DNA from 4 places in the Dermacoccus sp. Ellin185 genome. Region 4 is predicted to be linked to each of the others. Evidence: predicted binding sites of a transcription regulator. Region 4 holds the regulator's gene; each other region holds the start of a gene.
The links. Region 4 encodes LexA, which represses DNA repair genes until DNA is damaged. Its sites were predicted from a motif close to TCGAACANNTGTTCGA; they were not measured.

Region 1: a site for LexA is predicted at 3,043-3,058, ahead of HMPREF0321_RS12315 (DUF6504 family protein). Genes of this name have one in related genera too.
Region 2: a site for LexA is predicted at 671-686, ahead of recA (recombinase RecA). Genes of this name have one in related genera too.
Region 3: a site for LexA is predicted at 3,990-4,005, ahead of HMPREF0321_RS14585 (HNH endonuclease signature motif containing protein). Genes of this name have one in related genera too.

What each region holds. Positions count from the first base shown of each region.
Region 1 covers NZ_AEIQ01000111.1:455-7,802, forward strand. The annotation lists partial or broken gene HMPREF0321_RS12295 (protein kinase) at 1-425, opposite strand, end outside; gene HMPREF0321_RS12300 (transglycosylase SLT domain-containing protein) at 475-1,368, opposite strand; gene HMPREF0321_RS12305 (Rv2175c family DNA-binding protein) at 1,455-1,829, shown strand; gene HMPREF0321_RS12310 (polyprenyl synthetase family protein) at 1,845-2,939, opposite strand; gene HMPREF0321_RS12315 (DUF6504 family protein) at 3,105-3,410, shown strand; gene HMPREF0321_RS12320 (SAV_6107 family HEPN domain-containing protein) at 3,462-3,938, shown strand; gene HMPREF0321_RS12325 (DNA polymerase III subunit alpha) at 3,942-7,348, shown strand, end outside.
Region 2 covers NZ_AEIQ01000054.1:14,708-22,055, reverse strand. The annotation lists gene HMPREF0321_RS04740 (DEAD/DEAH box helicase) at 1-203, opposite strand, end outside; gene HMPREF0321_RS04735 (DUF3046 domain-containing protein) at 301-534, shown strand; gene recA (recombinase RecA) at 942-1,967, shown strand; gene HMPREF0321_RS16960 (regulatory protein RecX) at 2,050-2,982, shown strand; gene miaB (tRNA (N6-isopentenyl adenosine(37)-C2)-methylthiotransferase MiaB) at 3,046-4,584, shown strand; gene HMPREF0321_RS04715 (MFS transporter) at 4,631-5,929, shown strand; gene miaA (tRNA (adenosine(37)-N6)-dimethylallyltransferase MiaA) at 5,947-6,924, shown strand; gene dapF (diaminopimelate epimerase) at 6,937-7,348, shown strand, end outside.
Region 3 covers NZ_AEIQ01000035.1:38,938-46,285, reverse strand. The annotation lists gene HMPREF0321_RS02020 (anthranilate synthase component I) at 1-1,300, opposite strand, end outside; partial or broken gene hisI (phosphoribosyl-AMP cyclohydrolase) at 1,462-1,824, opposite strand; gene HMPREF0321_RS14585 (HNH endonuclease signature motif containing protein) at 2,399-3,979, opposite strand; gene HMPREF0321_RS02005 (SDR family oxidoreductase) at 4,300-4,998, opposite strand; gene HMPREF0321_RS16920 (WYL domain-containing protein) at 5,633-5,920, shown strand; gene HMPREF0321_RS01995 (ABC transporter ATP-binding protein) at 6,020-7,348, opposite strand, start outside.
Region 4 covers NZ_AEIQ01000099.1:101,966-109,313, forward strand. The annotation lists gene HMPREF0321_RS11565 (vitamin B12-dependent ribonucleotide reductase) at 1-2,443, opposite strand, end outside; gene nrdR (transcriptional regulator NrdR) at 2,524-2,982, opposite strand; gene HMPREF0321_RS15025 (LysM peptidoglycan-binding domain-containing protein) at 3,296-3,724, opposite strand; gene lexA (transcriptional repressor LexA) at 4,061-4,777, shown strand; gene HMPREF0321_RS11585 (Sir2 family NAD-dependent protein deacetylase) at 4,868-5,701, opposite strand; gene HMPREF0321_RS11590 (LysR family transcriptional regulator) at 5,772-6,704, shown strand; gene HMPREF0321_RS11595 (ComEC/Rec2 family competence protein) at 6,695-7,348, opposite strand, start outside.

The DNA.
Region 1 (7,348 bases), on a different contig from region 4:
TTGATGTCGCGGTGGACGAGGCCCGCGTGATGGGCGGCGCCGAGCCCGTCGAGCACCTGCTCGAACAGTGCGAGCAGCTCGCCGGTGGGGCGTCCGCCACGGTTGATGACGTCGCGCATCGTGACGCCGTCGACGAGTTCCATCGCGAGGAACACGACGTCACCGTCGCGCCCCTGGTCGTGGACGGCGACGACGTGCGGGTGGCTGAGCCGTGCGGCGGCGCGCGCCTCGCGCTGGAAGCGGGTGACGAAGGCGGGGTCGCGTGCGAGGTCGGCGCGCAGCACCTTGAACGCGACGTCGCGCTCGAGGCGTGTGTCGTGCGCGACGTAGACGCGCCCCATCCCGCCGTCGGCCAGGTGGCTTCTCACCTGATAGCGGCGTTCGATCAGCTGCCCGATGAGGGGGTCGGCTTGGATCGGCTCCACGAGCGCAGTCTAGGCGGCTCCGCGTGTGCGTCGGCTGTGCACGCCCGCGTCAGGAGAAACGCTTCATGTGGGTATTGACGCTCGCGACGTACCGGCGGGTGTCGGGGTACATGCCGTGCGCGCGCACTGCTCCAAGACCTTGGTAGTAGGCGGCGATGGCCTCGTTCTGATCGTGCGCGTGCTCGGTGAGGAAACGCAGCGTTACGACGCCGGCGGTGATGTTGTCCTGCGTGTCGAGCAGGTCGAGGTGACGATGCACGATGGAGCCGGCCCACTGCCCGGTCGTGGGCGTGACCTGCATCGTGCCGAGGGCGTCGCAGACCGAGACGGCGCTCTGCCGGTGACCCGATTCCTGCCAGCCGATCGCGAGGGCGAGCTTCGGGCTGACGCCGTAGCGCTTCGCGGTCGAGGTGATCATCGCGCGGATCTGCGCCTGCCCGGGCAGGTCGGCCGCGGCGAGCTGACGGCGGTGGCGGTCACCGGAGGCGACGAGGGACGCCGGATAGCCGCGCGCCGCCGCCGTCCCGGCGTAGCGGACGACGCGCTTCGGCTTCGGGGCGTGCGTCGAAGGGCCCGGGTGCGGCGTGGCTGCGGGTTTCGTCGCCGCACGGGTGGGCTTCGTCGCCGGGTGGGGTGACGGCGTGTGCGCGGCGGAGGTAGCGACGGGGACGCGCAGCGTCGTGCCGGGGAGCAGGCGGCGCACCTCGATGCCGGGATTCGCCTTGACGATGGCGGCGACGCTGGAGTGCATGCGTCGCGCGATGCCGTAGACGGTGTCGCCGACGCGCACGCGCGTCGTCGCCATCCTGCGCACCGGCTTCTTCGCGGCGTTCGCGCGGTGTGACGTCGGCGTCTCGGCGTGCGACTGCGGGCCGCGCAGCTGGTGGTGCACGGGCTGGGCGGCGCTGTGGACGGCGACGGGCAGGGCGAGAAGGGCGGGCATGTGTCCACGCTAGGTCGCGGCTGTGACGTTTTGGTGGAGGCGCGCTCGACGTGCGCCGATGAGAGAGTCTCTGGCACCCTGTGAGGGTGAATGACGCAACCGCACCTGACCTCGAGACCCTCGTCGGCGACTGGCTGACCGTACCCGACCTCGCCGAGGCGCTCGGCATGTCGCTGCGCCAGGTGCGTCAGATGATCGCCGACCGCGAGATCATCGCGAGCCGCGTCGGGGAGCGCAACGTCGTCGCGGTGCCGGCCGCCTTCATCCAGGGCGGCGGCGTGCTCGCCTCGCTCATGGGCACCGTCACGGTGCTCAACGACGGCGGGTTCGACGACGACGAGGCCATCCGCTGGCTGTGCACGCCGGACGAGACCCTCCCGATCGACGGGGCACCGATCGACATGCTGCGCGCGGGCCGCAAGGCCGAGGTGCGCAAGCGCGCCATGGAGGACGCGTTCTGATCGCGAGCTGCCGCGTCAGAACGTGCGGGCCGTCGTCGACTCGATGAACGCCTCCAGCGCGGCGTAGGCGTCGGCCGGCACCTGGCTGCGCACACCGTCCAACGCCGCGCGGGCCCGCTGAGCGCCCTCGGCGATGCGCGCTTCGACGGCGTCGACGGCCCCTGATTCGCGAGCGAGCACACGGATGCGTTCGACCTCGTCCTCGCGCAGGTCGTCGTGGCCGAAACGCTCGGCGAAGAACGTGCCGACCTCCGGCTCGTCACCGGCGGCGTCGAGCAGGTGCGCGACGAGGACGGTGCGCTTGCCCTCGCGTAGGTCGTCGCCGGCGGGCTTGCCCGTCTGGGCCGGGTCGCCGAAGACGCCGAGCAGGTCGTCACGCAGCTGGTAGGCCTCACCGAGCGCGAGACCATACTGCGACAGGGCCTGCGTGACGTGGGGGGAGGCGCCCGCGCTCGCCGCACCGATGAGCAGGGGGTGCTCCATCGTGTACTTGGCGCTCTTGAAACGGATGACGCGCAGCGCACGCTCGATGCGCTCGGGCGTGCCCATCGTCGCCCAGGGCGTCGAGGCCTCGAGGACGTCGAGGAACTGACCGCCCATGAGCTGCGTGCGCATGAGGTCGAAGACGGCGCGACCGCGCGCGACCTCGTCGGCGGGCAGGCCGCTCGTCGCGTACATCTCGTCGGCCCACGTCAGGCACAGGTCGCCGGCCAGGATGGCGCCGGCCTCGCCGAAGCGGTCGGCGTCACCGTCGAGACCGCGGCTGCGGTGCGCGGCGGCCATCGCCCGGTGCGCGGCGGGCATGCCGCGTCGGGTGTCGCTCGCGTCCATGACGTCGTCGTGCAGCAACGCGGCGGCCTGGAACAGCTCCATCGACGCGGCGCAGCGCACGAGGGCGTCGCTGTCGGCTCCACCGGCGGCGCGGTAACCCCAGTACAGGAACGACGCACGCACACGCTTGCCTCCGCGCAGGAGGGTGGCGACGGCGTCGAGCATGAGGTCGGTCTGGCCGCCGAGGGGGGCGAGGACGTCGCGCTGATGGCTCACCTCGGCATCGAGGGTCTCCTGCAGTCGTTCGAGCAGGCGCGGCGCATCGAGAGAGTCGGGCACGGTGCGTTTCCTTTTCCAGATCGGCTACCAGTGAGCCTACGCGTAGCGGCGTGAGAACCGCGACCTGACGGGGTTGTCAGACGTCGGTCGTACATTCTTCTCATCGAACAGAAGTTCGATTTTCGTGGGGAGGGCTCTGCCCTCCACCGAGGAGGAGGTCGTGTGATGCGCGAGTACGACGACGTCGTCGCCATGGGGGTCGACGCGTGCGGCAAGCCCGTGGTCTTCGAGTGGCGCGGGCGTCGCTACCGGGTGACGCAGGTGCTCGACACCTGGCGTGAACGGGTGCCGTGGTGGCGTGATCCGGCCCGTCCCACGACACCTGACGAGCAGAGCGCCCCTGACGTCCAGCGCCGGCTCGAGCAACGCACCTGGCGTGTCGAGGCGACGGCCGGGCGCCGCGCCTCGAGCGGGGTCTTCCACCTCGTGCACCACGGTGAGCGCTGGTCGCTGCGCGCCCTCACCGACTGAGCTCATCGACTGAACCGCCCGTTCCCGCCCCATCGACGAAGGAAGTGCCCCATGACGACCCTGACCACAGCCCCGACCACGTCGACGTCGGTCACCTCGACGAACGCCGCCCCTGCCGTCTGCTCCACCGATCTGCTCGACCTCGTCGCGCGTTCCCACGACACCCTCGTCGAGGCCTGCACCGTCTCGACGAGTTCGCAGCGCTACGTCGCGGCGCATCTCGCGGCGCTGCGCGCCGCTGCTGGGTTGCTCGCGTGGAAGGCGCCGCGCAGCCTCAGCTCCAAGCCGCGCAGTGCGTGGGTGACGCTCGCCCAGCACGCGCCCGAGCTGGGTGAATGGGCGGCGTTCTTCACCGAGAGCGGGCGCCGCAGCCGCGCCGTGAGCGCAGGCATCCTCGTGCCCGCCGCACGAGAGGCCGACGATCTCGTGCGGCAGGCCGAGACGTTCCTGCAGATCGTCCTCGAGCACGCCGGTCTCCCGCCGCTCGCGCCGGTCGGTTCGCGCATGACCCCGGTCCAGGTGAGGTGAACCATGCAGTTCACGCACCTTCGGGTCGCCTCGTCGTACTCGCTGCAGTACGGCACGACCCCACCCGCGACACTCGTCGCCCGCGCCGCCGAGCTCGGGTACGGACGCCTCGCGCTCACCGACCGCGACGGTCTGTACGGCAGCGTCAAGTTCGTCGAGGCGTGCAGCGCCGCAGGCCTCGAGCCGATCCTCGGCGTCGACCTCGCGCTGGCGCCCGAGCGCGTGCTGCGGGCGCGTACCCCCGCCAAGGGTGGCCCGGCGCGGGACGAGCGGAGCCCGCGCGTCACCGTCCTCGCCCGCGGTGCGGCGTCGGGGCTCGCGCCGGGGCTGGGGTGGGCCCAGCTGTGCCGTCTCGTCACCGACGCTCATCTGAGCGGTGAGCGCGGCGCGCCCGCCACGAGTCTCGACCGGGTGGCCGCGCACGTCACGCACGAGAGCGAACCGAACCAGCCGGCACTCACGGTGCTCCTCGGCCCGGATTCGGACGTCGGGCAGGCACTCCTGCGCGGTCGTCACGCCGAGGCCGAGGCCCTGGTGCGTCGCTGGCGAACCGCTCTCCCGCACGGCGCGCTCGCCCTCGAGGTGGCCTGCCACGACGGCCCGCCCGAGGCGATGGCCAGTCGGCGTCACGCGACGAACCTGTGGCGCCTCGCCCGTCGGTGCGGCGTGCCCGCCGTGCTGAGCGGCTGGGTGCGTCATGGTGAGGTCGACGAGGCGATCACTGCCGACGTCCTCGACGCGGCACGCCGTGGGGTGGCGCTCGACCTGCGTCACCTGGATCGCACGAGCGTTCAGGGCCATCTGCGCCCTGAGGCGCAGATGCTGACGCAGGCCGAGGCGCTCGCCGAAGGGCTGGGTGATCTCGGCGCCGCGCTCGAGCTCGTCGGGGCGAGCGACCGGCTGGCGCAGGCGTGCGTCCAGCACCCGTTCCGAGACATCGGCATCGGGGCGGTGCACCTGCCCGAGGTCGAGGTGCTGGGCCTGACGGGCACCGACCCGCAGCGGGTGCTCACCGAGCGCTGTCACGCCGCGGTGAACGGACGCTACCCGCACGCGTCGGAGGCAAAACGGCGCGAGGTGCTGGAGCGGCTCGAGGAGGAGCTCGACGTGGTGCGTCACCTCGGGTACCCGACGTATTTCCTCACCGTCGCGCAGGTCTGCGACCTCATCCGCGACATGGGCGGGCGCGTCGCGGCCCGCGGGTCGGGCGCGGGCAGCCTCATCACCTACCTGCTCGGCATCAGCGGGGTCGACCCCATCGAGCACCGACTGCTCATGGAGCGGTTCTGCACGAGGGCCCGCGCGTCACTGCCCGACATCGACATCGACGTCGAGTCGGCGCGCCGCACCGAGATCTACGAACGCATCATGGAGCGCTTCGGCGGGGAGCGGGTGACGTGCGTGTCGATGATGGAGACCTACCGGGTGCGCCACGCCATCCGTGACGCCGGTGCCGCGCTCGGGATGGTGCCGGCCGACGTCGACGTCATCGCGAAGGCCTTCCCGCACGTCGCGGCCCGTGACGTGCGGCATGCGATCGAGGAGCTGCCCGAGCTGCGGGCGCGCGGGCTCGCCGAACCGGAGCTCGACCGGCTGTTCGACCTCGTCGAGCGCCTCGACGGGCTGCCGCGGCACATCGCGCTGCATCCGTGCGGGGTGATCCTGTCGAACGCCGGGCTGGCGCAGCGCACGCCGATGGAGGCGAGCTGGCTCGGTTTCCCGATGAGTCAGTTCGACAAGGACGACGTCGAGACGCTGGGGCTGCTCAAGCTCGACGTGCTCGGCATCCGCATGCAGTCGGCCATGGCCCACGCCGTCGCCGAGATCGAACGCGTCGAGGGTGCCGTCGTCGACCTCGACGACCCCGAGTGCGTGCCGTTCGACGACGAGGCCACCTTCGAGCTCATCCGCACGACGCGCACCCTGGGGTGCTTCCAGATCGAGTCGCCCGGGCAGCGGGAACTCATCGGCAAGTTCGGGCCGCAGCGTTTCGAAGACCTCATCATCGACATCTCGCTGTTCCGCCCCGGGCCGGTCAAGAGCGACATGATCACCCCGTTCCTGCGCGCGCGGCAGGGGTGGGCGCCGCCCGAGTACCTGCACGAGAGTCTGCGCCCGGCGCTGGAGGAGACGATGGGTGTCGTCGTCTTCCACGAACAGGTGCTGCGCATCTTCGCGCAGACGACCGGCATCACGCTGGCGCAGGCCGACGAGGTGCGACGGGCGATGGGCTCGAGCACCGGGCAGGAGAAGATCGAACTGTGGTGGCGCGAGGCCGCGCAGCACCGCGGCTACACGAGTGCGGAACGCGACCGCATCTGGGAGGTGCTCGCCGCGTTCGCCTCGTTCGGTTTCTGCAAGGCGCACGCCGCCGCGTTCGCCGTCCCCACCTACCAGTCGGCGTGGTTGAAGACCCATCACCTCGCCGCGTTCGTCGCAGGCGTTCTCACCCACGACCCGGGGATGTACCCCAAGCGACTCATCCTCGCCGACGTGCGGACGTTCGGCGTGCCCGTGCTGGGCGTCGACATCAACGCCTCGCGCCGCGAGTACCGCGTCGAGCGCGTGCCGGGCGAGGGCAGCGATGACGACCATCTCGGGTTGCGCATCGGTTTCCTCGACGTCAAGGGTATGAGCGAGCGCGAGATGACGTCACTCGTGGAGGGCCAGCCCTACACGAGCCTGACGGACGTGTGGCGCCGGGCGGGTCTGAGCCGGCCCGTCGTCGAGCGGTTGCTGCTCGTCGGCGCCTTCGACGCACTGCACGGCACCGGACGACCTGGCGTATGCGGCGCACCGACGCGGCGAGATCTGCTGCTCGAGCTCGACGACCTCGAACGGTTGGATCGGCACGCCTCGGCGCGTCTGACGCGTGGCGCTCGCCGTCGCATGATCAGTTCGGCCCCGGGCGTGGGCGCGTCTGTGAACGCGGACGGGGCCGCAGGAACGGTGATGGCTTTCGACAGCGTCGAGGCGGCACGTCGTCAGGCGCAGGGGCGACGGCCGCACGAGCGGTACGAGACGCAGGGCTCGCAGCTGGCCTTCGACATGCTCGACGACGGTGAGGCGGTGAGCAGTGGCCTGCCCGAGTTCACCCCGGCCGAGAAGGTGCGGGCCGAGCTCGACATCCTCGGGTTGGACGTCAGCGGGCACGTCATGCAGTTCTACGCGCCTCTCGTGCGGGCGTTGGGCGTCAGCCGGGCCTGTGACCTCGCGTCGCTGCACGGCGGCGAGACGGTGTGGTGCGCCGGCATCAAGGTCGCCACGCAGACACCGCCGGTGCGTTCGGGGCGACGCGTCATCTTCCTCACCGTCGACGACGGTACGGGCCCGGCCGACGCGACGTTCTTCGAGGACGTCCAGGGCCCCTACGCCGACACGGTCTTCCACGCGTGGATGCTCCTCGTGCG
Region 2 (7,348 bases), on a different contig from region 4:
TCGCCGGCGTGCATGACCTGGTCGAGCCCCCACAGGAAGGCGCTCAGGGTCTTGCCCGAACCGGTCGGGGCGACGACGAGCGTGTGCTGCCCCTCACTGATCGCTTCCCACGCGCCCTCCTGAGCGGGGGTGGGTGCGCCGAACGTGCCCGTGAACCACTCACGGGTGGCCGGCCAGAAACGTTCGACGACAGGGCTGTTCATGCGCCCAAGCGTGCCACGCGGCGCCGACAACCCGTCGTTTCGCGGTTTTCGCCCCGTCAGGTTGCCCCCGCAGTGGCCCGTGGGCGAGGGTGGCGGGGTGCGAGAGAGTGAGTTCAACCGCCTCATGGCAGACGAGTTCGGCGACGCCTACGGCTCGATGGTGGCGAGCAGCCACGTCTTCGGCGCGCTCGACGGGCGCACCGCGAGCGAGGCGCTCGCGGCCGGCGTCCCCGCCCGACGGGTCTGGCTGGCCGTGTGCGACGCCTTCGACATCCCCGAGGAGCGCCGCCTGGGCCGCGACTGGCCCGTCATCGACCACCCGTTCGAGTGAGGCCGTCTCGGTTCCGATGAGCCGGGCGGGTCGTCCCGGCAGTGGGTAGGGGTGAGCGGAACGAGAATGGCGGGTGCCGCCGTCGCGGGTCTGAGGTGGCTCGTCGACCGCACGCGGACACGCCACGCGACGCTGTTCGAACGCGTGTTCTATTTCGTGTAATGTGGTCCACAGATGCGACGCCGGGGAACCCTTCTCCACAGCGTGCGTGGCCCGTGATTCCGGTGTTGTCGGTGGTCGCATCTAGCGTCTGATTCGACACGAGGTCACCCAGCACGTCGGCCTGCTCGTCGATCGCCGGTAGGCGCGACCACCCACGATTTCGAAGGAGAACGGCCATGGCCAAGGCACCCACCACCCCCAACCCGTCAGCATCGGGCGACAAGATCAAGTCGCTCGACACCGTGATGGCTCAGATCGAGAAGGCCCACGGCAAGGGCTCGATCATGCGCCTCGGCGAGGACGTGCGTCCTCCGATCGAGGTCATCCCCACCAGCTCGATCGCGCTCGACGTCGCGCTCGGCATCGGTGGCCTGCCCCGTGGCCGTGTCGTCGAGATCTACGGCCCGGAATCTTCGGGTAAGACGACGGTCGCGCTCCACGCCGTCGCCAACGCGCAGAAGGCCGGCGGCATCGCGGCCTTCATCGACGCCGAGCACGCGCTCGACCCGGAGTACGCCCGCAAGCTCGGTGTCGACACCGACTCGCTGCTCGTCAGCCAGCCCGACACGGGTGAGCAGGCGCTCGAGATCGCGGACATGCTGATCCGTTCCGGTTCGCTCGACATCATCGTCATCGACTCGGTCGCTGCGCTCGTGCCCCGGGCCGAGATCGAGGGCGAGATGGGTGACAGCCACGTCGGTCTGCAGGCGCGCCTCATGTCGCAGGCGCTGCGCAAGATCACCGGTGCGCTCAACTCGACCGGCACGACGGCGATCTTCATCAACCAGCTGCGCGAGAAGATCGGTGTCATGTTCGGCTCCCCGGAGACGACGACCGGTGGTAAGGCCCTCAAGTTCTACGCGTCCGTCCGCATCGACGTGCGCCGCATCGAGACGCTCAAGGACGGTTCGGAGCCGGTCGGCAACCGCACTCGCGCCAAGATCGTGAAGAACAAGGTGGCGCCGCCGTTCAAGCAGGCGGAGTTCGACATCCTCTACGGCCAGGGCATCTCGCGCGAGGGTGGCCTCATCGACATGGGTGTCGAGCAGGGCTTCGTCCGCAAGTCGGGTGCCTGGTACACGTACGAGGGCGACCAGTTGGGGCAAGGCAAGGAGAACGCCCGCACCTTCCTCAAGGACAACCCGCAGCTCACCGATGAACTCGAGCTCAAGATCAAGAAGAAGCTCGGCATCATCCCGGACGACGACGCGGTGCTCGAGGGCCTCGACCCGGACGCGCCCATCGACGCCGAGGTCATGGTCGACTTCTGATCGACGCCACGACGCGGCGGTGACGCCCCCGCTCCGACCGGGGATCGACGTCGCCGCGTGTGGGAGACGGTGAGCGCGACACATGCCTTCACGACCTGACGACGTCAGGCAGTCTCTGGGGCTGCCCGACTTCGTCGACCCCGTCGACGTCGGCGAGGCGAGCCTCGCCGCGTCACAGACGTGGGGCGACGAGCGACCGGCCACGGCGCGCGGCTTGTCGACCGGCGACCCTGCCGCCGGAGTCGCTCGTCCCTTCGGCTCGGCGGGCCACGAAAGCCGCTTCGCCGGTGACGACAGTGGTGACGGCGACAACGCCAGCGCCCGGCCCGGCCGCGCCGGGCGCCGGCGCCAGGGTCGGGGCGGTTCGTCGTCCGGGTTCGGCCAATCATCGTTCGGTACGTCGTCCTTCGGCGCCTCGTCCTCGGGCGTAGGCGCGCGCTCAGGCGCCAATCGCAAGGCCAAGAAGCAGCTGACGTGGGCCGAGAAAGCCGAGCGGCGCGAGAAGCGGGCAGCGGCGCGACGGGAAGCCGAGGCAGCTGAGCGCGAGAAGGACCCGATCGGGTACGCGCGCGAGATCGTCCTCACGCAGCTCACGGCGATGCCGCGCAGCCGCTCGCAGCTCGCCGACAAGCTGCGTGAGAAGGAGGTGAGCGAGGACGTCATCGACGTCGTCCTCGACCGCATGGAGGACATCGGGCTCGTCGACGACGAGGCCTATGCCGCCATGCTCGTGCGTTCGAAGCTCGCCTCCCGGGGGCTCGCCCGTCGCGCGCTGCGTCAGGAGCTCAAGCGCAAGGGCATCGACGACGACGTCGCGACCGTCGCGCTCGAACAGGTCGACGACGATGTCGAACGCGAGCAAGCTCTCGTCCTGGCGCGCAAGAAGATGGTGACGATGAGCCGGCTTGACGAGCCGACGCAGACGCGCCGCCTCGCCGGGCTGCTCGCTCGCAAGGGCTACTCGGGCGAGCTCGTGTGGTCCGTCATCCGGCAGGTGCAGGAGGAAGCGTCATGAGCGAGCACGAATCAGGCCCCGTAGCGCCCCGGAACTCGACCACGCCGACCGGCGTAGACTTGGATGGCCATGGCTAAGACGTATGAGGTGCGCACCCACGGGTGCCAGATGAATGTCCACGACTCCGAGCGCATCTCGGGGCTGCTCGAACAGGCCGGTTACACCGACTTCGCGGCGCTTCCGGAGACGGAGCGCTCCGAGAACCCCGATCTCGTCGTGTTCAATACGTGCGCCGTCCGCGAGAACGCAGCGAACAAGCTCTACGGCAACCTCGGGCACCTGCGTCCGACGAAGGACGCGACGCCGGGCATGCAGATCGCCGTCGGCGGCTGCCTCGCGCAGAAGGACCGCGCGACGATCGTCGAGCGCGCGCCGTGGGTCGACGTCGTCTTCGGTACGCACAACGTCGGCTCGCTGCCCGCCCTGCTCGATCGTGCCCGTCACAACGCCGAGGCCCAGGTGGAGATCCTCGAGAGCCTCGAGGTCTTCCCCTCGACGCTCCCGACGCGTCGCGACTCGGCCTATTCCGGCTGGGTGTCGATCTCCGTCGGCTGCAACAACACGTGCACGTTCTGCATCGTGCCGGCGCTGCGCGGCAAGGAGAAGGACCGCCGCCCCGGTGAGATCCTCGCCGAGGTGAAGGCCCTCGTCGCGCAGGGCGTCGTCGAGATCACGCTGCTCGGGCAGAACGTCAACACCTACGGCGTCGAGTTCGGCGACCGTCACGCGTTCAGCAAGCTGCTGCGCGCGTGCGGCGAGATCGAGGGCCTCGAGCGGGTGCGTTTCACGAGCCCGCACCCCGCGGCGTTCACCGACGACGTCATCGACGCGATGGCGGAGACGCCGAACGTCATGCCGAGCCTGCACATGCCGCTGCAGTCGGGCAGCGACAAGGTGCTCAAGGACATGCGCCGCAGCTACCGCAGCAAGAAGTTCCTCGGCATCATCGAGAAGGTCCGCGAGAAGATGCCGGACGCGGCGATCACGACCGACATCATCGTCGGTTTCCCCGGCGAGACGGAGGAGGACTTCCAGGGCACCCTCGACGTCGTCGAGGCCTCCCGCTTCAGCTCGGCGTTCACGTTCCAGTACTCGATCCGCCCTGGCACGCCGGCCGCGACGATGGACGACCAGATCCCCAAGGAGGTCGTCCAGGAGCGTTTCGAGCGCCTCATCGAGCTGCAGGAACGCGTCTCCTGGGCGGGCAACCGCGAGCAGGAGGGGCGCACCGTCGAGGTGCTCGTCGCGCCGAGCGAGGGCCGCAAGGACGCCGAGACGCACCGCATGTCGGGCCGGGCGCGGGACAACCGTCTCGTCCACTTCGCCGTGCCGGAGGGTGCCAAGCGCCCGCGCCCCGGTGACATGGTGACGGTCGACGTCACGTACGGCGCGCCGCACCACCTCGTCGCCGACTCCGGTCTCGACGGCGGCACGTACAGCGTGCGCCGCACCCGCGGTGGTGATGCCTGGCAGGCGTTGCAGGACGCGGCGGCCGACGGTACGCCGACCGGCGCCGCGAAGCCCGCCGTCAGCCTCGGCATGCCGTCGATCGGGCAGCCGCAGATGCCCGTCGCGACGGCGCCAGCCTGCGCCGCGAACTGAACCTCGCGCGGCAGCGACGGCGGCGCTGACCATCGCGCCGCCGCACGTGAGGCACCCACGTCGGCTCGTCCGACGATCTCGTCACGACAGGAGCAGGATTCCCACGAGTGCGCAGCTGACGCCGCAGGCGCCGCGCGGTTATCGGCGCGGCACCAACGGCTACACCCGGATCACGACCGCGCTGTTCGCGGCGGGGATGGCGACGTTCATCTCGATGTACTCGGCGCAGGCCGTCCTGCCGCAGCTCGCTCGCGAGTTCGATGTCTCCCCGGCGACGTCGGCGCTCGCCGTCAGCGCGACGACGGGCGTGCTGGCCTTCGCGATCGTGCCGGCGAGCATCCTGTCGGAGCGGTTCGGGCGCATCCGTGTCATGGCGGCGTCGGCTCTGGTCTCCGCGCTCATCGGCCTGCTCATCCCGCTCGCGCACGATCTCGGTGTCGTGCTCGCCGGTCGCGCGCTGCAGGGCCTGACGCTCGCGGGCGTGCCGGCCGTCGCGATGGCGTACCTCGCGGAGGAGGTCGACGGGCGCGATCTGGGCGCCGCGATGGGCCGTTATATCGCGGGCACGACGATCGGTGGACTGTCGGGGCGCCTCGTCGCGGGGCTGGCCCTCGACGTCGTCAGTTGGCGGTGGGCGATGGAGGCGGCAGCCGTCGTGGCCCTCGTCTTCACGGCCGTTTTCGTGCGCCTCGCGCCGCCGAGCCGGTTCTTCGCGGCCAAACCGATCGGTGTTCGAGCATCGATGCACAACGTCGCGACGCATCTGCGCAACGCACGCGTCATGGCGCTCGTGGCGATTGCGTTCCTGCTCATGGGCGGGTTCGTGTCGCTCTACAACATCCTCGGCTTCCGTCTGCTCGACGAGCCGTTCGCGCTGCCGCAGGCGCTCGTCAGCCTCGTGTTCGTCATGTACCTGTCGGGGACGGTGACGTCGGCGTGGGCGGGGCGCCTCGCCGACCGGTTCGGCCGCGGCCGGGTGCTGCTCGCGTCGATCGCGTTCATGCTCGTCGGTCTCGCCCTCGCGTGGGTCGACTGGTTGCCCGGCGTGCTCGTCGGCATGCTCGTGTTCACGGGCGCGTTCTTCGCCGCTCATTCGAGCGCTAGCGGTTGGGTGAGCGCCATGGCCGACGAGCACCGCGCGGAGGCCAGTTCCCTCTACCTTTTCGGTTACTACACGGGCTCGTCCGTCGTCGGGGCGCTCGTCGGGCTGCCGTTCTCCCGCTCCGGCTGGGCGGGCGCGAGCCTCTTCGTCGGCGCGCTCGTCGTTCTGGCGGCGCTCATCGCGGCGTGGCTGGTCGCCGTCACGCGACGGACGCAGGCCGCGGCCACGCCGGGCGCCTCATGACCGGCGCATCCGCCACAATGGATGCCGTGAACGGCCCTCCCGCGCCCCTCGAGGTCATCGCGCTCGTCGGCCCGACGGCGACGGGCAAGAGCGACCTGTCGCTCGACCTCGCCGAGCGTCTCGGCGGCGAGATCGTCAACGCCGACGCCTCCCAGTTCTACCGCGGCATGGACGTCGGGACGGCCAAGCTCGCGCCGCACGAGCGTCGGGGCATCCCGCATCACCAGATCGACACGCTCGACATCCTCGACGAGGCGACGATCGCTCGCTTCCAGGAGGGGGCGCGCGCCGACATCGCCGCCATCCTCGCGCGCGGCCGGCGCCCCATCGTCGTCGGCGGTTCGGGCCTGTACGTGCGCGCCGCGCTCGACGTCCTCGACATCCCGCCGACGGATCCGCTGGTGCGCGCCCACTTCGAACAACGCGCGGTGGCCGAGGGTTCCGGCGCCCTGCATCGCGAGCTGGCCGCGAAGGATCCGCAGGCAGCACGCGACATCCTCGCAAGCAACGTGCGGCGGGTCGTGCGGGCCCTCGAGGTCATCGAGATCACCGGGCGCCCGTTCAGCGCGAGCGCGCCGACCAAGACCTTCCTGCGCCCGACGATCGTCCTCGGCCTGCAAGCCGACCTAGACGTCCTCGTTGCCCGCATCGAACGCCGCGTCGACCTCATGTGGGCCGCCGGAATGCTCGACGAGGTGCGCGCCCTCGACGCCCGCGGCCTGCGTCAGGGCCGCACGGCGAGCCGCGCGATCGGTTACAGCCAGGCGCTGCGCCAGCTCGACGGCGACCTCGACGAGGCCGCAGCGAAGGCCGAGACGGCCATCGCGACGCGCCAGTTCGCGCGCCGTCAGCGCGCCTGGTTCCGGCCCGATCCGCGGCCGGTGTGGCTGCCGTTCGACGCTCCCGATCTGCTCGAACGTGCGCTCGCGGAGATCGTCGCCTACGCGCCGGAGCGGCACGGCGCGGTGGCGAAACCTGACGCCGACGCGGTGTGACACGATGAGCGCGTGACGCGCATCCACTTCACCAAGGGCCACGGCACGCAGAACGACTTCGTCCTCGTTCCCGACGAATCCGGCGAGCTCGACCTGACGCCCGAGCAGGTCGCCTACCTGTGCCACCGCCACGCCGGCATCGGCGCCGACGGCGTCATCCGTGTCGTGCGCACGGCGAACGTGCCCGAGGTCGCCCATCTCGCGCCGCAGGCGACGTGGTTCATGGACTACCGCAACGCTGACGGCTCGCTGGCCGAGATGTGCGGCAACGGCACGCGCGTCTTCGCCGAGTACCTGCGTTCCCGCGGTCTCGTGAGCGGTGACGAGGGGGCGCCGTTCGTGATCGCGACGCGTGCCGGGCTCAAGGAGATGGTGGCCGTGCCGCGCGGCTGGGCCGTCGACCTCGGCCAGTGGCGCCTCGCCC
Region 3 (7,348 bases), on a different contig from region 4:
TCGCGCGTGGTTTCGGCGCGCCCGAGAGGGTGCCCGCGGGGAACGTCGCCTCGAGCACGTCGTAGGCGGTGACGTCGTCACGGCGTGCGCCGATGACGGTCGACTCGAGGTGGATGACGTGGCTGTAGTTGCGGATGTTCATGAACTCGACCGTCTCGACGGTGCCCGCGCGACAGACGCGCTGCAGGTCGTTGCGCGACAGGTCGACGAGCATGAGGTGCTCGCTGCGTTCCTTGGGGTCGGCCAGCAGGTCGTCGGCGAGCTCCTGATCGTGTTCCGGGGTCTTGCCGCGCGGGCGCGAACCCGCGATCGGGTGCGTGATGACGCGTTCGCCTGTCACCTTGACGAGCGCCTCCGGCGAGCTGCCGACGACGTCGTACGCGCCGCCGTCAGGGTGCGGCAGGCGGAGCAGATACATGTAGGGGCTGGGGTTGCTCGCGCGCAGGGCGCGGTAGACATCGAGCGCGTCGGCGTGCGTGTCGACGCTGAATCGCTGGCTGACGACGATCTGGAACGCCTCGCCCGCGCGGATGTCCTCCTTGCACGCCTCCACCATGTCGTGGAACTGCTCGCGCGTGTGGCTGCTGCGCACGTCCTGGGCGCCCTCGTGCGGGATCGCCACCGTCGAAGCTGCCGGTTCGGCGAGGCGGGTCTGCATCGCGTCGAGGCGGGCGACGGCGTCGTCGTACGCGGCGCGCGCGCCGGATTCGAGGCCGTCGAAGTTGACGGCATTGGCGACGAGCAGGAGCGAGCCGTCCTGATGGTCCATGACGGCGAGATCCGTGGCGAGCAACATCGTGACTTCGGGGATCGCGAGGACGTCGTCGGCGTGGTTGCCGATCTTCTCCCAGCGACGCACCGCGTCGTAGCCGATCGCGCCGACGAAACCGCTCGTCAGCGGCGGCAGGCCGGCGATGCGTTCGGTGTGAAGTGCCTGCAGGGACGCGCGTAGGGCATCGACCGCCAGGCCTGTCGTCGGCAGCCCCGTCGGCACGTCGCCGAGCCAGACGACGTCGCCGTCACGCTCGGTGAGCGTCGCGCGGCTCGCGGCGCCGATGAACGAGTAGCGCGACCACACGCCGCCGTGCTCCGCCGATTCCAGCAGGAACGTGCCCGGCTCGTCGCGCGCCAGCTTGCGGTAGATGCCGATGGGTGTCTCCGCGTCGGCGAGCAGCTTGCGCACGACGGGGATGACGCGACGCCCACCCGCGAGGTGCTCGAACAACTCGACGCTCGGCCACGTCGCGCCCCAGGTGAGGTCGGCGGCGAGGCTCGTCTCCGGCTCGGCTGCGGCAGTCATGCGTTGCTCCTGGGGGTGGGCATGGTGGCGGGTACGTCTGCGGCGACGGTTGGGGTTGACGTTGTCGTGGCTGCGTCCGCAGCGTCGGTTCCGGTGGGCGCCGTGGTAGCTGCGTCAGCGTCGGTTCCGGTGGACGCGATCGCGCCATCACTGCAGACGGCGGCGTCGAGGTCGGTGAAGAAGCAGCTGCGTTCGCCGGTGTGGCATGCGGCGCCGACCTGGTCGACGCGGACGAGCAACGCGTCGCCGTCGCAGTCGAGAGCGACGCTGCGCACGTACTGCGCGTGACCCGACGTGTCGCCCTTGCGCCAGTACTCGCCGCGGCTGCGCGACCAGAACGTCACGCGCCCCTCGCTCAGCGTGCGGCGCAGCGCCTCGTCGTCCATCCAGCCGAGCATGAGCACGTCACCGTTCGTGTCGTCCTGGATGATCGCGGCGACGAGACCCGCGTCGTCGCGCTTGAGGCGCTGCGCGACGTCAGGGCTGAGCGGCGATGAAGGCTCGGGCGAAGACATGGGGGCCATTGTGCCAAGTGGCCCTGACAACCCGTCGCGGTGTCTCGCGCTGGCACCTCGCGGATCACTGCGGGCCCCAACGCCGCCTGACCTCACGCTCCCGCGCATCGCGGATCGCGACGGGGACGCAGCTGCGCCTGACCCCGCACCCGCGCACGGCGGATGACGGCGGGGATCCAGCGCGGCCTTATCCCACGCTGACGTCGCATGAACGGGTGGAGTTCTCCCTCAGCGTGATCTCACCCAGGCATCCGAGCGAGGGTTCGGACGCGGTGTCGCCGACACGACTGGCGAGGTGGAGGCGGGCGTCACCGAGTCGTCAGGCCGCGCGAACAGGTGTGGCGCCGGCGTGCGTGGTGCCGCCGTGTCGATGATGCTGCGCCCGGGAAAGTGAACGCGCCCGGGACATGAAATGGGCCGCGGGTTGTGGCCGGGGAATGACTGCGCCGTCAGACCAGGTTCGAGCAGTAGGTAGCGGGCACAGACCTCGCCAGACCAGGATTGAGCGGCGGCGCACCGAGAGCGCGGAGCACGTGAGATCAGGGTTCGGCAGGCAGCCGGGGCCGCAGGGCCGCGAGGGCCGTCAGGCGGCGCGAACGGCGTCGGCGTGTGTGATGCCGCCGGGTTCGGTGACCCAGCGGGCACCGGAGGGCGACAGCCACGTGCAGACGCCGTCGGGCGTCATCCTCACGCGGAAGCCCCCGTGGGTCTTGGCGCGGTGATGGTGACGACACAGCGCCTGCAGGTTGGTCGCGCTCGTCGGCCCGCCCTGGTCGAACGGCATGACGTGGTCGAGGTCGCACCGCGAGGCGGCCGTTTCGCAGAACGGGAAGCGGCACACGCCGTCGCGCTCCCGCACGAGCTTGGCGATGCCGACACTTGGGCGGTGAGCAGCCGTCGTGGTGGCCAGCGTCGTGATGCGACCACACCCGTGGTGCGACGCGAGCGTCGCCGTGAATCCCACACCAGCCGTAGCGGCGAGGCGGGCGACGACGCCAGCAGAAAGAACACCGACGCCGCGCACGCCACAGGCACCCAGGACCATCGACGACGTTGCGGGCGACGCCGGGGAATGACCCGGCGGCACTCCAATGGCGGGCCGAGGGACCCTCGCGTCAAGCAGGTCGGACACGTCCTCCGCGTCCGGGACGCCCGTGGATCTCGGCGGGTCGAGGAGCCCCGCGACGGCGGATCTCGACGGGTCGGGAGGTCGCGCGATGATCGGCACCTGCAGGTTCAGCGTGGCCGTCACGGTGCAGTTCTCGAGGATGAGGTCGGTGAGCGCGTCAGCCCGCGCTGCGCCGACGAAAAGCCGAGCGCCGGGGGCAGAGTTCTCCTGCAGGCGCCGCGCACGTTCCTCCATCACGGCCTGGATGGCCGTGGCGTCGTAGGTGTCGAGAACGGCTGTCATCGTGCACAGCGACTCGAACTCGAGGTGCGGCTCGAACCACACCCCGCGCGTCGACTCCACCTCGACCTCGTCGGCAGGGCGAGTGAGACCGAGCCGACGCAGGGTCTTGCGGCACGCCTGCCGCGCCGCCTGGTGAGCGCGTCGATGATCTCCGCTGTCGATGAGCATCTGTGCCACGGAGCGCGCAGCGTCCGCCTCGAGGTGCGCGAGCTCCCCCGCCAGCATCGCCGCCACCCGCACGGAGCCGTCTCCGCGTGCCGAGGCCGCCAGCAGGCCGGGATGGCGCGCACGCAGCGTCGAAGCCCCCGCCGCCATCGCCCGGGCGGCGGGCGCCGTCAGCCCGAGTGCGCCGCCGAGCGCTGAGGCCGCGAACTCGCCGGCCTCGACGTCGTAGGCCCGAGAATCGTCGGACGCGCCCTCACCCATCGCCTCGCCGCTGAGGACGTCGTGGCGACGCACACTGTCATGGTGTTCGGAGGCCAGCATGTGCGTGACCGCTTCGGCGCTGCGTGCAACACGTTGTGTGAGCGCCGCAGCGCGTTCAAGGTGGCGACGGTGACTCATCAGGGCGTCCAACCGACCGTCCAGGCTCGCGCCTCCATCGGTGAGCGGAACGAGCGATGCCGGATCGGTGAGAACCTCCTCTGCGACCCGCGTCGTCAGCTCGCCCCAAACGGCCAGGACAGCCTCACCGGGCAGCTCAGAGAGACGCGCGACGATGTTCGCCGCGTCCGTCATCTCTAGCGTTTCCATGACCCAATTATCGCACACATGTTCGAATAGGGGTAGGCTCCGTCACATGAAAGATCCATTGAGCCGGCTCTCACTGACCACGCCCGCGCGGGCGCCGGCGGCGCTTCCAACGCTGATCCTCAAACGCGACTGCCCAACCCGATCGTCACGCACCCATGATCGGCAGCAGCTCGTCGTACACCCAGCCCGCGAGCTGCGTCGGCGTCGTGGTGGCGGGGGTCCGCCCCTGCTCGGGACGGAAATCATCGCGGATTCCGGTGCTCATCCCCAGTAACGCCTGCGCGAGACCACGGGCGAGCCCGGCCCCAGGTAGCGGGACATCACGCCGCATCGCTGATCTGGCGCGCCGCCACCGCATTTCCCACGTGGTCGAAGAGAATGCGCGTGACGTCGCGCCACGAGAGATCCCGCGACCCGTGAACCGCTCGGACATGACGCGCCTGCCACCCCTCGTCAAGGAGGCAGAGTGCCGCCATCTCGGCGACGTCACGCGGCGCCACCCAGCTGAATGCGTGATCAACCCGGAGCACCGTGTCGATTTCGCCCTGGCGGATCGCCGCCAGGTGCCGGGTGAGGTTGGAGAAGAAATAACCGCACCGCAGGTGCGTGACGTCGACGTCGAGCGCGTCGAGCGACAACTCCGTCGCGGCAAGGCCGTCGATCCCTCCCACACAGTGGCGCTTCTCTGCCCCCACGCTGCTGTGGAACACGACGCGCCTGATGCCGTTCGCGCGGACGGCACCCACGATTGCCTCGCTCGCCCGAGCATGCTCAGCGAGCGGATCAGCGGTCATCGGGCTCGGATTCACCCAGTACACGGCATCAATCCCGCGAGTCGCGGCGACGACCTCGTCGCGGTCCAGCGAATCCGCCTCGACGATGTCGACGAGGGGGCGCAGTTCCCGCGCGATCTGCGCGGGATGCCGTGCCAAGAGCACGGGCCGTACCCCGACTCGGACGAGCATACGAATCAGGTGGCGACCCACGTTTCCATTGGGTGTCGTGATGGCGATGCGCATCGATCACCCTTTCCTGAGCGGCGGTGTGCCCGCGCCCTCGTGGAATGACGCTAGGACCAGATGCAGACGGTTCCGGTCCTCATCTCGCACGACAATGAACGCATGTCCCACAAGCCCGTCACGAGTCCTTCGTCGCGTACCCTCGAATCGTTGGGTCTGCTCCAGACGGGCCGATGGTGCTCCGTGGCTGATCTCGCCATGCGTCTTGACACGGGGCCGCGATCCGTCCGACGCGGTGTCGCTAGCTTGCGCAGCCTCGGTTACAGCGTGCGGTCACGCCCGGTCCCGGCGGCGGCTACCGCCTGGACTCGGGCGTCACGATCCCGCCCCTCGTACTCGACGCCGACGAGGTGTCCACCCTCGTCACGGCCCTGCTCGTGCTCGAGGGGGCAGGTCTCGAAGGAGACACCGCCGGGGCGACGGACGCCACAGTCGTGCGCGCCAAGCTCGAACGCCTGCTGCCGGGGTCGCTGCGTCGACGAGCCGTCGCGACCGCGACGGCGACCAACGTGCTGACGAGTGGGCTCGAGCCTGTCGACGCGCGCCTGCACGGTCTGCTCGTTGACACAGCCGCCCAACGTGGCATCGTGCACTTCGCCATTCCGACGGCGACGGCCGTGTCTGCGATCGACAGGTGCATCCGCTCATCTGCTTCATCCGCGAGGGCCGCTGGTACCTCCTCCGCCATGACCTGCACCGTCGCGACTGGCGCGTTTTCCGCCTCGACCGGATCACCTCCGCCGCGGCAGACCCCGCCGTCACCGGCCGGTCACCGCCAACCTTCCCCGACGAATCACTCGAGAGGTGGCTCACATCGGACTTCGACCGAGGCCCCCTGCCGGCCAACCATCTTCCGGGAGGCAACTCGGCGACGAGCCGAGGCGATGACGAATCAGCGAGCGCCGAGCAGGATGGCGGGTAACTCACGCGATGGCGAGTAGCAACCTGCCTCCGTGTGAGTTACCCGCCATCGGGCGCCCGGCGCTCGGGCCACTCGGCACAGATCGCCATGGCCCAGACGTCAATGCGCGTGCGACGCCACCCAGCCGGCGTGCAGGCGCGCATAGGGCCCGTCGGCGGCGACAAGCGCCGTGTGCGCGCCTCGCTGCACGAGGCGCCCTGCGTCCATGACCCACACCTCGTCGGCACTCTCGGCGCTCGCGAGGCGGTGCGCGATGACGACGCTCGTGCGGCCGGTCATCAACTGATCGAGCGCTCGACCCACGGCGACGTCCGTCGTGGGATCGACGCTGGAGGTCGCCTCGTCGAGCACGAGCACGTCGGGGCCCGCGACGTACGTGCGCGCGAGCGCCACGAGCTGCCGCTCCCCCGCACTCAACCGCCCGCCGCGAGCGCCGACCTGCGTCAGCACTCCGGCGGGCTGCCCCGCCAACCACGCGCCGCAGCCGATGGCGTCGAACGCGGCGGCGACGTCGTCATTCGACAGGTCGGGGCGCGCGAAGCGCACGTTGTCGGCGATCGTGCCGTCGAACAAGAACCCTTCCTGCGGCAGGTACGCGACGGACGCGCGTAGCGACGCGTCGTCGAGGTCGCGCAGATCGACGCCTCCGAGACGCACGACACCGTCGGACGGATCGACGAGTCGTGTCAGCAACTTCGCGAGCGTGCTCTTGCCCGAACCGGTCTCACCGACGACGGCGACACGACGACCTGCGGCCACCGACGCCGTCAGCCCGACGATCGCGGGCTTGTCGCCCGCGCGATACGCGAACGTCACGTCATCGAACTCGACCCCGACGGGCCCTCGCGGCAACGTCACCGGCTCGGTGGGCGGCTCGACCTCGAGTGGCGTGTCGAGCACCTCGATGATGCGACGCCACCCGGCAAGCGCGTTCTGCAGGTCGTTGAGCACCTCCGTCGCCGTCTGCACCGGCTGCGTGAACAGGTTCGTCAGGAACACGAACGCCGTGATCTCACCGACGCTCATCCGCCCGTGCGCCCCCTGCCACGCGCCGACGGCGAGCACGAGGACGAGCGCGAGCCCCGAGATGCCCTGCCCCGACACGAACGCACCGACCGCGCGGATCTGCGCGCTGATGGCCGCCCGACGCTGACGTTCGATCGTCTCGTCCATGCGCGCCTGCGTGCGCTCCTGCACCCCGAACAACCGCACCGTCGCGGCACCCGCGACCGACTCCGAGATCGCACTGAGCATGTCCGCGACGCGCTCACGCACGACGCCGTACGCGCGCCCGACGACGCGCTGGAAGTGCCGCAGCAGGAACACGAGCGGCACGAACGTCGCCCACACGACGGCCGTCAGCAGCGGCGAGTACCACAGCATCAGGGCCGTCGCGACGAGCAACTGCCCGATCGAGACGATGAGCAT
Region 4 (7,348 bases):
CCGGCTCGAAGCGCAGGTTCGTGAACTTCTCGACGAACGTCTCGAGTGGCACGCCGTACTGCAGGCCGATGGAGACCGCGATCGAGAACGCGTCCATGACACCGGCGAGCGTCGAACCCTGCTTGCCGAACTTGAGGAACAGCTCGCCGAGGTCACCGTTCTCGTACGTGCCGGCGGTGAGGTAGCCCTCCGCGCCGCCAACGGCGAACGACGTCGTCTGCGACGAGCGACGCTTCGGCAGACGCTTGCGGACCGGACGGTACTCGATGACCTTCTCCGCAGCCGCGGTCTCGGTGCTGGTCGCGGCGGGCTCGGACTTCTTCTCCGCCTTGCCGTCGGACAGCGGCTGGCCGACCTTGCAGTTGTCGCGGTAGACGGCGATGGCCTTGAGGCCGAGCTTCCAGCCCTCGAGGTGCACCTCGGCGATGTCGTCGACGCTCGCGGTCTCGGGCAGGTTGACCGTCTTCGAGATGGCGCCCGACAGGAACGGCTGGCAGGCGGCCATCATGCGCACGTGGCCCATCGGCGAGATGGCGCGCGCACCCATGGCGCAGTCGAAGATCTCGTAGTGCTCGGGCTTGAGACCGGGCGCGTCGATGACGTGACCCTTCTCGGCGATGTGCTCGACGATCGCCTCGATCTGCTCGTCCTGGTAGCCCAGCTTCTTCAGCGCACGCGGGATCGTCTGGTTGACGATCTGCATCGAACCGCCCCCGACGAGCTTCTTGAACTTGACGAGCGAGAAGTCGGGCTCGATACCCGTCGTGTCGCAGTCCATCATGAAGCCGATCGTGCCGGTCGGGGCGAGGACAGAGGCCTGCGCGTTACGGAAGCCGTTCTTCTCGCCGAGCGTGACGACGTCGGCCCAGGCCTTCGTGGCGAGGGCGTGGATGTCGCTCGCCATCGCACCCATGTCCTTGTGCGACGACAGCTCGTCGTTGGCCGCGCGGTGCTTGCGCATGACGCGGTTGTGCGCCTGGCTGTTCTGGGCGTAGCCGGCGTAGGGGCCGACGACGGCCGCCATCTCCGCGGAGCGCTTGTAGGCGGCACCCGTGAGCAGCGAGGTGATCGAGGCCGCCAGGGCGCGGCCACCGTCGGAGTCGTAACCGTGGCCCGTCGCCATGAGCAGTGCACCGAGGTTGGCGTACCCGATGCCGAGCTGGCGGTAGTCGACGGTCGTCTTGCCGATCGACTCGGTCGGGAAGTCGGCGAAGCAGATCGAGATGTCCATCGCCGTGATGACGAGTTCGACGACCTTGGCGAATGTCGCCGCGTCGAACGTGTCGTCTTCCTTGAGGAACTTCAGCAGGTTGAGCGAGGCGAGGTTGCAGCTCGAGTTGTCGAGCGACATGTACTCCGAGCACGGGTTCGACGCCGTGATACGGCCCGTCTCGGGGTTGGTGTGCCACGCGTTGATCGTGTCGTCGTACTGCACGCCCGGGTCGGCGCACTCCCACGCGGCCTTGTTGATCTTGTCGAACAGCTCACGCGCATCGACGGTCTCGATGACCTCACCGGTGTCGCGGGCGCGCAGACCGAAGCTGCCGCCGTCGACGACCGCCTGCATGAACTCGTCGTTCACACGAACCGAGTTGTTGGCGTTCTGGTACTGCACGGAGACGATGTCGCGGCCACCGAGGTCCATGTCGAACCCGGCGTCACGCAGCGCGCGGATCTTGTCCTCCTCGCGCGCCTTCGTCTCGATGAACTCCTCGATGTCGGGGTGGTCGACGTCGAGGACGACCATCTTGGCCGCGCGACGCGTCGCGCCACCGGACTTGATCGTGCCGGCCGAGGCGTCGGCGCCGCGCATGAAGGAGACCGGGCCGGATGCGGTGCCGCCCGAGGAGAGCAGCTCCTTGGAGGAGCGGATGCGGGAGAGGTTGAGACCGGCGCCCGAGCCACCCTTGAAGATGAAGCCCTCCTCCTTGTACCAGTTGAGGATCGAATCCATCGAGTCCTCGACCGACAGGATGAAGCACGCACTGACCTGCTGCGGGCTCGCGGTACCGACGTTGAACCAGACGGGCGAGTTGAACGAGAACACCTGGTGCAGCAGGGCGTAGGTGAGCTCGTGCTCGAAGATCTCCGCGTCCTCGTCGGTAGCGAAGTAGCCGTTGTCGCGCCCGGCCTTGGCATAGGTCAGCACGACGCGGTCGATGAGCTGCTTGAGGGAGCTTTCACGCGCGTCCGTGCCGACGGCGCCACGGAAGTACTTGGTCGTGACGATGGTGGAGGCGTTGAGCGACCAGAAGTCGGGGAACTCGACACCCGACTGCTCGAAGATCGTCTCGCCCGTCTTCCAGTTCTGCTGGAGGACGTCCCGCTTCTCCCAGGTGACCTCGTCGTACGGGTGCACGCCGGGCGTGGTGAAAATGCGTTCGATCGTGACGCCGCCGGTGCGGCGTCCCGTCTTGGCGCGGGCCTTCGTCGTCTCGGTCATGACCGTGAGCCTCCTGGCAGGTGGGGTGAGCTGGTACGTGAGGGTGATCTGGGGGGCGCGCCCTCGGCAGGCGCGCGGGGTCAGGACGCCGAGGCGGCGTACTGACGCAACTCGCTGACCGCCGTCTCGAAGTCCTCGAGCGATTCGAAGGCCTGGTAGACGGAGGCGAAGCGCAGATACGCGACGTGGTCGAGTTCGCGCAGGGGCCCGAGGATCTCGATGCCCACGTCATGGGCGTCGATCTCGGCGGCGCCCTTCGAGCGAATGGACTCCTCCACCTGCTGGGCGAGAACGGCCAACTGGTCGTCGGTGACCGGGCGGCCCTGGCACGCCTTGCGAACCCCGGACATCACCTTGTCGCGCGAGAACGGCTCGCTGACCCCGGAACGCTTGACGACCGTGAGACTTGCGGTCTCCATCGTCGAGAACCGCTTGCCGCAGTTCGGGCACTGACGGCGCCGCTTGATGCAGGTGCCGTCCTCGCTCGAGCGCGAATCGACGACGCGGGAGTCGGTGTTGCGGCAGAACGGACAGTGCACGTCAAACCTTCCGACGGGGCTGGGAACACTCGGGACGACGGCGCTCCACCCCGGGATTCCGGCCTCAGAGCGCAGATGCACATCAGCGGAGGCGAATCAACATCTAGGGGGAAGCGGGGGCCAAATCCCCACATGTAGAGATATTAGGCCCCTGAGACCCGACGCGCAACAGCACCGAGGCCGCGTCTACTCGCCCTGCGCAGCCTAGCGACGACCCCCGCCACTCGTGCGCCGCGGAATCCTGCGCCAGCCGGGGGGGAGGCGACTCACGCCCCCTCGAACCCTCGAACACGACGATGGCGATCGTCACACTTCACGGTGCGGGGATGATCACCTTCTGGCCGGCCTGCACCTGCGACGAGCCGAGGTTGCTCTCGTGCTCGATCGCGGCGACCGCCTGGTCGTTGCGCACGCCCGGCATCTCACGCGCCGCGATCTGCGAGAGCGTCTCCCCCGCGCGAACTGTGACCTCGTGCCGCTGCGTACCGTCGACACCGCTCGCCATCGCCCGGCCCGCGAGGATGGCCCCCGCCACGACGACGAGAGCCACGCACACGGCCGTGAAGCGACGACGGGCGAAACGAACGCTCTGAGAGTTCGTGACGACCTGCACCGCGCCACCCGTGGGCACGAGGTGGAGGTGCGAGCGGGATGCCGCAGCGTCGACCCGCGCCACGCGGCGCACGTCGACACCCGAACCCAGCACGGGCTCACGTCGAACTGCAGTACTCGAAGCAACCATCGAAACCACTCCTTCTCTCGGGACACCCCCGAGGCGCCGCCACACCGTCACCGGTGCGGCTTCCTCACACGACCCGGTCAGCCCGGAGGGACCGATCGAACACGCGTGCGATAGAACAACTGTACGACACCCGAACGTGCTTTCGAACGGCGCGCACGGATTTCTTCGTACACATTTTTGAAAACTGTGTGCGACACCGCGTACTGTGGGTGATGTCAGATACACAAGCACCGCGCACCGACAACCCCGTCATGGCGGGCATTTTCGCCCCGCCGGAGGGTGCACGTGTCGCCACCGCGACCACCGACGTGCGACGAGGACCAGGAGGGTCACACCATGGGTGACGTTCATTCGATGCAGGAGCGCACGCCGGGCAAGCTGACGCCACGCCAGCACAAGGTGCTCACCGTGATCCGACGTTCCGTCGACGAGCGCGGCTACCCCCCGAGCCTGCGTGAGATCGGCGAGGCCGTCGGTCTGACGAGCCCGAGTTCGGTGGCCCATCAGCTCGCCGCACTCGAGCGCAAGGGATACCTGCGCCGCGACCCGAACCGCCCGCGCGCCATGGAGGTCGTCTCCCCCGACTCGGGTGCGGCGACCCGCGGCTACCGCGGCAACGCCGTGTCTGCGCTATCCGAGTCGCAGCACGACGAGACGGGCTCGGGCGACGAGCGACCCACGCCGTCATACGTGCCGGTCGTCGGCCGCATCGCGGCCGGTGGCCCGATCCTCGCCGAGCAGGCCGTCGAGGACGTCTTCCCGCTACCGCGTCAGATCGTCGGTGACGGCGAGCTGTTCCTGCTGCGCGTCGTCGGCGACTCGATGATCGATGCGGCCATCTGCGAGGGCGACTGGGTCGTCGTGCGACGCCAGGCCGACGCCGCCAACGGGGAGATCGTCGCGGCACTGCTCGACTCGGAGGCCACGGTCAAGACGCTGCGCCGCAGCGAGGGCAAGACGTGGCTCATGCCCGCGAACGAGGCCTACTCCCCGATCGACGGCGACCACGCGAGCATCATGGGCAAGGTCACGGCCGTCCTGCGCAGCATCTGAGGCGCTGGCCCCGCCGCGCGGATCGGTCCAGCGTGTGGTTGCAACTCGACTCTCAGCCCCTTCTGCGCCCCGACGTTCGACGCCGAGACGTCAGGACGTCGCGAGGTCGAGCCCCAGCGCGTCGCACACGGCGGTGAGGGTCGGGCCGAGGGGTTCGCGCACGACGAGGTCGACCCGCTCCTCGCCACGCATCGCGCCGAGCCCGACGAGGGCGACCGGCTTCTGCTGCTTGAGGGCGGCGAGCACGAACCGGTAACCCGACATCACCTTGAGCGAACTGCCGAGCACGAGCACGCCCCGGCAGCGTTCCAGTGCCCGCATCTGCGCCTCCACGACCTCAGGAGCGACGGACTCACCGAACATGACGACGTCCGGCTTCACCGTCGTGGCCGTGCAGCGCAGGCACGCCGGCACAATGACACCGCGCTCCAGCTCGACCGCGACGTCCGCGTCGCCGTCGGCGAGCAGGCGCGCCTGCGTCGGCAGCTGGGGGTTGAGTTCGCGCAGGCGTACCTGGAAGCCACGGCGCCCTTCCCGCGTCCCGCACGCGACGCAGACGACGTGCTCGAGCGACCCATGCAGCTCGGTGACGTCGCGGGCACCGGCACGCGCATGAAGGCCGTCGACGTTCTGCGTCACGAGGTGATCGACGAGGTCGCCACCCTGCAGTCGCGCCAGCGCGACGTGCCCGACGTTGGGTTCCGCCGCGTCGAAGATCTCCCAGCCGACGGCACTGCGCGCCCAGTACCGTTGACGCGCCTCGTGGGTGGCGAGGAACTGTTGGTATGTCATGGGAACCGTGCGGCGCGTGCCGTCGGGGCGCCGGTAGTCGGGGATGCCGGATTCGGTCGAGATGCCCGCGCCGGTGAGGACGAAGAGCCCTCCCGCGCGCACGAAATCGGTCAGTTCCGCGACGCCGCTCATCGTCCTGCCCCTCCCATAGGTCTGCGTTCGATTGTCTCAACAATGGATAAGAGCACGTTATTCTTGGTGCATGATCGATGCAGCCGGGCTCCGCGTCATGAAGGCGATCAGCGACGAGGGCAGCTTCACCGCCGCCGCTGCCGCTCTCGGCTATTCTCAGCCGGCCGTGTCGCAGATGGTGCGCCGTCTCGAGGAGAAGACCGGGACGGCTCTCGTGGAGCGCCTCGGCCGCTCGGTGCGGCTGACGGAGGCCGGGCAGGTGCTGGCGCGCACGGCGACGCCCGTCCTCAGTGCCCTCGAGGCCGCCGAGGGTGAGGTCGCCGCCATCGCGGGGTTGCGCGCCGGGCGGGTGCGCCTCATGGCGTTCCCGTCGGCATCGTCAACGCTCGTCCCGCGCGCCCTCGCACTCGTCAAGGAGCGGTTCCCAGACGTCAAGGTCAGCTTCGCCGAGGCCGAACCCCCGGAATCCCTGGCGAGCCTGCGTGCCGGCGATTGCGACGTCGCCGTGGCGTTCACGTACGACGACGCGGACCCGCTCCCCGCAGGCGAGGACCTGGACCCGTTCCTCACCCGCGGGCTCCTGCACGACGACGTGCGTCTCGCCGTCCCGCGCGATCACCCCCTCGCCGCAGCCGAGAGCGTCCGCATGGAGGAGCTCAGCGACGCCTCGTGGATCGCGGGGTGCCCCCGATGCCGTGGCCACCTCGTCAGCCTCGCCCAGGGCGCCGGTTACGCGCCCGACGTCGCGTTCGAGACGGAGGACTATGTCACCGTTCTCGGCCTCGTCGCGGAGGGCCTCGGCGTCGCGCTCATTCCCGAGCTGATCCTGCGCTCCACCTCTCATCCGGACGTCGTGACGTTGCCGCTGCTGCCGTCGAGCCGGCGCTGCGTGTTCGCCGTGACGACACCCGACCTGCAGCGGGTCCCCGCCGTCACCGCCACCCTCGAAGCCCTCGCCGACGCGGCAGCACGGGTGCCGAGCGCGCAGCACGCTCATCGCTGAGCCTGCAGGCTGATCGAGCCACCCGTCGCGAGGGCGTCCACGTCACCCTGCGTGTCGGTACGCCACACCCGCGCGTCGTGCCGGGCCAACAGTTCGAGCGTCTTCTTCGTCGGGTGACCGTAGTCGTTGCCGGCGCCCACCCCGATCACGGCCTGACGCGCGGCCGCCGCCTCGTAGAGGCGCTCGTTCTGGTTGGAGCTACCGTGGTGCGCCACCTTGACGAGGTCGAACGCGCGTCGCCGGGCGCTCTGACGCACCTGTTCGATCACCGCGGCCTGCGCCTCACGTTCGCAATCGCCCAGCATGAGCGCGTGATACGCGGGCGCCGATACGTCGAGCACGAGTGAGGCGTTGTTCTGCACCGACCCCTCCGTCATGACGCGGCGCGGCCACAGCACCTCGATCGTCACCTCGCCGATGACGAGGCGTTGTCCCGGTGCGAGCGCCCCGAGCGAAGCCCGAGGCTGTTCGAGCGCTGCTTGCACCGAACCCAACGCGCCCTGCTCGCCGCGCGATCGTGACGACGCCGCTGTACCGCGGCCTTTGAGTCCCTCGCTCTCCTGAGCGCCCTCCATGACCCACGTTCCGAGGACCGCCACCGGAGCGTCGGAAGCACGCAAGACCTCAGCCAGTCCGCCCACGTG